DNA from 2 places in the Dactylosporangium sp. NPDC000555 genome. Region 2 is predicted to be linked to the other one. Evidence: riboswitches for the same ligand, from Rfam matches in the RefSeq annotation. Region 2 holds a riboswitch; the other holds the start of a gene.

Region 1 (3,396 bases), on a different contig from region 2:
CGTTGAGCAGATAGTCACCCTCCGGCGTCGGCACCGCCGAGGTGCGCAGATCCGCCGGATAGGAGCCCACCTCGGGCTCGGTGAGCAGGAACGCCGACACCTCGCCGCCGGCCAGCCGGGGCAGGAAGCGCTGTTTCTGCTCGTCGGTGCCGACCAGCTTGAGCGGCTGCGGCACGCCGATGGACTGGTGCGCCGACAGCAGCGCGCCGACGGACGGGTTGACCGAGCCGGTGAGCATGAGCGCGCGGCAGTAGTCGAGATTGGTCAGGCCGAGCCCGCCGTACTTCTCGTCGATCTTCATCCCGAAGGCGCCCAGCTCGCCGAGCGAGCGCAGGACCTCGTCCGGGATGCGCGCGTCGCGCTCGATCTGCTGGCCGTCGACCTCGGCGGACAGGTACGCGGCGAGCTTCGCGTGGAACTCGGCGCCGCGGGCCTCGGCGGCCGGGTCGAGCTCCGGCAGCGGGTCGATGAGATCGAGGCGCAACCGGCCGAGGAAGAGCTCCTTGCCGAAGCTGGGCTTCCTCCACTCGGTCTCGCGGGTCTCCTCGATGACCTTGCGCGCTTCCCGCTCCGCGCGCACCGACGTGGAAACCATGGCCACCCCCAGCTAGACGTCCTAGGTGTAGGTGTTGAGCAACCTACGGCCAGGTTATTACCCACGGGTAGCGTTCGCCATGCCTCAGGCGAGGCAGCGGGCGAGGATCGCCGCGGCGACCTCAGATGGCGCCTGATCGGGGATCCAGTGACTGATCCCCGCAAGCGGGACGAACCGGTAGTCCGCGTCCACGTACTCGGCGCAGGTGCGGGCGGCCGTGGCGCCGATGGCCCGGTCGCCGTCGCTCCACACGTACGTGGTGGGCACCCGCGCCGGGCCCAGCCCGACGAGGTCGAGCGGGCTCATCGCGCGGTACCAGTTCAGCGCCCCGGTCAGCGCGCCGGGCTCCAGCATGGGCCGCACGTAGGCGTCGACGCCGGCCGCGTCCAGCCCGGACCCGTCGAAGATCCGCCGCAGCCGCCGCGCGTCGTCCTCCAGCAGCAGTTCCTCCGCCCGGCCCACCTCGCGAAACACCTTGATGTAGGCGGAGCGCTCGCGCTGGTCGGGGTCGGTGGCGTAGGCGTGGGCGCTGGCGTGCGGGTGCGGCACCGAGACCGCGGTCAGCGTGCGGACCCGCTCCGCATGGCGGATCGCCAGATGCCAGGCGCAGATCGCGCCCCAGTCGTGGCCGACGAGGTGTACCGAGGGCAGGCCCAGCTCGTCGAGGACGGCCACGGCGTCCAGGGCACACTCGGCGATCCGGTAGGCCTCGGCCCCCTCGGGACGGGCGCCGGGTGACACGCCCCGCTGGTCGAGGGCATATGTGCGCAGGCCGGCGGCGTGCAGCGCCGGGGTGACGGCCGCCCACTCGCCGCTGTGCTGGGGGAAGCCATGCAGCAGCAGCACCGGGTCCCCGTCCGCCGGCCCACCGTCCACCACGTCGAACGTCAGCGAGCGCGCCGTGATTTTCATGACCAGAGACTAGGGGTCAACAACGTTCACTGTTACCGTCGGGAAACAACTTCACATCCGGCAGGGGAGCGCACAGCGCTGAGAGTGCGGCCGCCACGCGGCGCCGCAGACCCTCGAACCTGATCTGGGTAATGCCAGCGCAGGGAGCTCGGTCACCTCACGCAAGCCGCCACGTCCGTCCGTTCATCGGGTGGTCGTGGCGTCGCGTCTCCTTCTGGTTCACCCCCGAACTAGGAGGTACTACATGCAGACCCGTTGGCGCACCGTCGACATCGTCGTCGCGTCGATCATCGCCGTGGCCTTCGCGGCGGTCTTCTACGCGTGGAACAACGTGTGGACCGCGCTGGAGAGCAGCTTCGCGCTGCCGTGGCGCGCCGTGATCTACGGCGTGTGGCTGGTCCCTGCGGTGCTCGGCCCGCTGGTCATCCGCAAGCCCGGCGCCGGGCTCTACACCGAGATCGTCGCCGCGACCGTCTCGGCGCTGTTCGGCTCGGCCTGGGGCCTCACGGTGGTGGTGTCCGGCCTGGTGCAGGGCATCGGCGGCGAGTTCGGCTTCGCGGCTACCGGCTACCGCGGGTACCGGCTGGGCAACGCCCTGGTCGCGGGCGGCCTGGCCGGCCTCGGCGCGGCGGTGTTCGACCTGAGCGTCTACTACGGCGACGCCTTCACCGCCGGGCAGAAGTGGACCTACGCCGCGATCGTCGTGGTCAGCGGCGCGGTGATCGCCGGCGCCGGGAGCTGGGCCCTGCAGCGCGCCCTGTCGAAGACCGGCGTGCTGGACCGTTTCCCCTCCGGCCGCGAGCGGGTCGCGGTCTGAGCACCGTCGAGTTCCGCGGGTTCGGGTGGCGGCACGCCGGCCGCAAGGCCTGGGCGGTCCGCCACCTCGACCTGCGCATCGAGCACGGCGAGCGGGTGCTGCTGCAGGGCGCCTCGGGTGCGGGCAAGTCCACCGTGCTCGCCGCGATGGCCGGCCTGCTCGCCGAGGACTCCGGCGAGCAGGAGGGCGAGATCCTCGTCGACGGCCGCCCCGCCCAGCAGCGGCGCGGCGAGACCGGCATCGTGTTCCAGGACCCGCAGACCCAGCTGGTCATGAGCCGGGCCGGCGACGACGTCGCGTTCGGCCTGGAGAACCGGGGCGTGCCGCGCGCGGAGATCTGGCCCCGGGTCGACGCGGCCCTGGCGGCGGTGGGCTTCCCGTACGGCCGCGACCGCGGCACCGCCGCCCTGTCCGGCGGCGAGCAGCAGCGGCTGGCCATCGCCGGGGTCATCGCGCTGCGCCCCGGGTTGCTGCTGCTCGACGAGCCGACCGCCAACCTCGACCCGGAGGGCGCGCAGCTGGTGCGCACCGCCATCGCCAAGGCGCTGCAGGACCTCGACGCGACGATGGTGCTCGTCGAGCACCGGGTCGACGAGGCGCTGCCGCTGGTCGACCGGACGATCGTCATCGGCGAGGACCCCGGCGCGGTGTGGACGCCGGCCGCGCCCGGGTCGTTGCCGATGCCGGCCCGCAAGGCCCCGGGGCCGCCCGGCGAGGCGCTGCTCACCGCCGAGGCGCTGGGGCTGGCGCACACCGACAAGACGATCGACGAGGTCGTACTGCGGGGAGAGGCCCTCGCCGTCGAGGGCCCCAACGGCGCCGGCAAGACCACCCTCGCGCTGCTGCTCGGCGGGCTGACCCGGCCCACCCGCGGCCGGGTCGTGGCCGCGCCGTCGCTCGCCGGCCCGGACGCCGGACGGCCGCCGCACCGTTGGCGGGCGGCCCGGCTGGCCGGGCGGATCGGCTCGGTGTTCCAGAACCCGGAGCACCAGTTCGTGACCGATACCGTGCGGGCCGAGCTCGCGCTGGGCGGCGCGTCCCCGGCCACCGTCGACGAGCTGCTGTCCCGCCT
Region 2 (3,396 bases):
GAGTACACGTCGGCGGTGTCGAAGAACGTGATCCCGGCCTCGACCGCGCGCCGCACGAACGGGTCGGCGGCGTCCTCGTCGAGCACCCAGTCGCGCCAGGCGGACGAGCCGTAGCTCATCATGCCGAGACAGATTTCGGAGACCTGCAGGCCGGTCCGGCCGAGTCGTAGCTGCTTCATATTTGAGAAGCTATCGCGGTGCACAGCCTCGGACGACTCCATCTTGTCACCGACACCCGGCCCGGTCGCAACACCTTGGACGTGGTGGCCGCGGCGCTGCGGGCGGGCTTCGACGTCATACAGGTGCGGCCCGAGGACGCCGTCACCGATCGGGAGGCCTACGAGCTGACCGTGCGCGTGCTGGCCATGTGCCGCGAGCTCGGCCGCACCTGCCTGGTCAACGACCGGCTGCACATCGCGCTCGCCGCAGGCGCCGACGGCGGGCACATCGGCGCCGACGACCTGCCCGTGGCCGCGGCCCGGCGGATACTCGGGCCCGCCGCCATCCTCGGCGCGACCGCCCGCGACCCGCGCACGGCCCGGCGCGCGGTCGCCGACGGGGCCTCCTACCTCGGGGTCGGGCCGGCGTTCGCGACCGCGACGAAGTCCGGGCTGCCGGCGGCGATCGGCCCGGCCGGGATACGCGCGGTCGCCGAGGCGGTCGAGGTGCCCGTCGTCGCGATCGGCGGGGTCACCGCGACGCGGGCCGCCGAGCTGTTCGCGGCGGGCGCGCACGCGGTCGCCGTGGTGGGTGCGGTCAGCGGCGCGGCGGACCCGTACGCCGCCGCCGCGGAGTTCGTCGCATGACCATCGGCATCATCGGGGGCGGGGTCATCGGGCTCGCCATCGCCTTCGAGCTGCTCGAGCGGGGCGAGCGCGACATCACCGTCTACGACCCCGACCCCACGCGCGGCGCCGGGCTGGTCGCGGCCGGCATGCTCGCCCCCGCCGCCGAGGCGGTCTTCGGCGAGGAGGCCCTGCAGGCGCTGATGCTCGAGTCGATGCGCCGCTGGCCCGGCTTCGCCGCCCGGCTGCGGGAGCGCACCGGGCGGCCGATCGGCTACCGCACGGAGGGCACGCTGCTGGTCGCGCTCACCGCCGACGACCAGGCCGAGATCGACCGGCTCGTCGGCTACTACCGGCGCGCCGGGACGCCGATCGAGCCGCTCACCGGCCGCCAGCTGCGCGAGCGGGAGCCGCTGCTGTCCCCGCGGGTGCGCGGCGGCGCGTTCGCCCCCGGCGACCATCAGGCCGACCCGCGGCTGCTGTTGGGCGCCCTGCGGGGCCTGCCGCTGCGGTTCGTATCGCAGCAGGTCGATGAGCTTTCCACGCTGCGGGACGATGTGATCATCGTCGCCAACGGCGTCGGGTCGGCGTCGCTGACCGGCCTGCCCGTGCGCCCGGTGAAGGGCCAGCTGCTGCGGCTGCGCGGCGCGGAGCCCCTGGTCCGGCACGTGATCCGCGGCGTGGCGGCGGGCCGGCACGTGTATCTCGTGCCGCGCGCCGACGGCGAACTGGTCGTCGGCGCGACCGAGGAGGAGCGCGGCGCGGACACCACGGTCACCGCCGGCGGCGTGCTCGACCTGCTCCGCCCCGCCGCCGACCTGCTGCCCGGCGTGGCCGAGTTGGCCCTGGCCGAGACCCTGGCCGGACTGCGCCCCGGCACGCCGGACAACGCCCCGGTCCTCGGCCCGCTCCCCGGCGGCCCGCCGGGCGCGCGGACCCTGGTGGGCACCGGGCACTACCGCCACGGCGTGCTCCTGTCCCCGGTCACCGCAGCGGCGCTCGCCGACCTGGTCGTCGACGGCTGTACCACCGTTGATGTCGACGCGTTCGGGGCGGCGCGCTTTACCTGAGCCCGGCGGCGGCGTTATGGTCGAGGCGTTACCCCACGGGAGTCCGGTGCGACCGGGCTGAGAGGGGGGCTGTGGAGCCCCCGACCGTCGAACCTGATCCGGATCATGCCGGCGCAGGGAGGCAGGAGTGAGCGTTATGCATCTTGTGGTCAATGCCGTCGCATCGACCGTCGACGACGACACCACCGTCGCCGACGTCGTGCGTTCGCTCGCCGGAGACGATCCGCGCGGGATCGCCGTCGCCCTCAACGGTGACGTGGTGCCGAGGTCGTGCTGGGCGGACACCCGCCCCGCCGACGGCGACCACGTCGAGGTGCTGACGGCGGTGCAGGGTGGCTGACGACCTCGACGTCCTGGTCATCGACGGCATCGAGCTGCCCTCGCGGCTGATCCTCGGCACCGGAGGAGCCACCAGCCACGCCGCGCTGGAGGCCGCGATCCGCGCCAGCGGCACCGCCCTGGTCACCGTCGCCCTGCGAAGGCTCGACCCGGCCGCGCCGTCGCTACTCGGTGTCATCGAGCGCTGCGGCGTGCGGGTCCTGCCCAACACCGCCGGGTGCTACACGGCGACCGAGGCGGTGAAGCTCGCCCACCTGGCGCGGGAGGCGTTCGGCACCGCGTGGGTCAAACTCGAGGTCATCGGCGACGAGGACACCCTGTTGCCGGACGGGGTCGAGCTGGTCGCCGCGGCCGCGCAGCTGGTCGGTGACGGGTTCGTCGTCCTGCCGTACACCTCGGACGACCCGATCCTGGCCCAGCGCCTGGCCGACGCCGGGTGCGCCGCGGTCATGCCCCTCGGCGCGCCGATCGGCTCCGGGATGGGCGTCCGCAACCCGCACAACATCGCGCTGATCCGGCAGAAGGTCACCGTCCCGGTCATCCTCGACGCCGGCATCGGCACCGCCTCCGACGCCGCGCTGGCCATGGAGCTCGGCTGCGACGGCGTGCTGCTCGCCTCCGCGGTCACCCGGGCCGAGCACCCGGCGCGCATGGCCGAGGCGATGCGCCTGGCGGTGCGGGCCGGACGGCTGGCGCACCTCGCCGGCCGGATCCCCCGCCGCCTGCACGCGACCGCGTCCAGCCCGACCGGAGGTATGCCGTGGTAGCGCCCGTGGAGGCCCCGGTGGAGCCCGGCCTCATCGTCTTCACCGACCGGCAGCAGGCCGGGCGCCCGCTGCCGGAGCTGATCGCGATGGCGATCGACGGCGGAGTGCGGATGGTGGTCCTGCGCGAGCACGACCTCCCGCGGCGGCGGCGCCTCAAGCTCGCCGCCGACCTGCGTGCCGCGCTCGACCCGGTCGGTGGACGGCTGCTGCTGGAGGAGGACCCGGCCCTGCGCAAGTGCCACGACCTCGACTCGCTCTGCGCCGCCGCCGCGGACGAAACCGCCGCCTACGCCACGCTCTCGCCGATCTTCCCGACCCGCTCCAAGCCCGGGTACGGCCCGCCGCTGGGCCTGGCCGCCCTCGCGCGCATGGCTCTCGCCGTGCCGATCCCGGTGTACGCGTTGGGCGGCGTGGACAACCCCGCGCGGGTGCGCG

What was found. A riboswitch is a leader RNA that binds a small molecule or an ion and turns the genes downstream of it on or off. The one in region 2 is predicted to bind thiamine pyrophosphate.
Region 1: linked by a shared signal. The riboswitch ahead of ABT297_RS05690 (ECF transporter S component) and the one ahead of thiS (sulfur carrier protein ThiS) in region 2 are both predicted to bind thiamine pyrophosphate.

Annotation. Positions count from the first base shown of each region.
Region 1 is NZ_JBEPDB010000005.1:53,346-56,741, forward strand. It holds gene ABT297_RS05680 (acyl-CoA dehydrogenase family protein) at 1-595, opposite strand, end outside; gene ABT297_RS05685 (alpha/beta fold hydrolase) at 680-1,507, opposite strand; TPP riboswitch at 1,560-1,670, shown strand; gene ABT297_RS05690 (ECF transporter S component) at 1,752-2,324, shown strand; gene ABT297_RS05695 (ABC transporter ATP-binding protein) at 2,321-3,396, shown strand, end outside.
Region 2 is NZ_JBEPDB010000012.1:14,280-17,675, forward strand. It holds gene ABT297_RS10405 (aldo/keto reductase) at 1-179, opposite strand, end outside; gene thiE (thiamine phosphate synthase) at 198-806, shown strand; gene thiO (glycine oxidase ThiO) at 803-1,855, shown strand; TPP riboswitch at 1,881-1,992, shown strand; gene thiS (sulfur carrier protein ThiS) at 1,992-2,195, shown strand; gene ABT297_RS10425 (thiazole synthase) at 2,188-2,961, shown strand; gene ABT297_RS10430 (thiamine phosphate synthase) at 2,955-3,396, shown strand, end outside.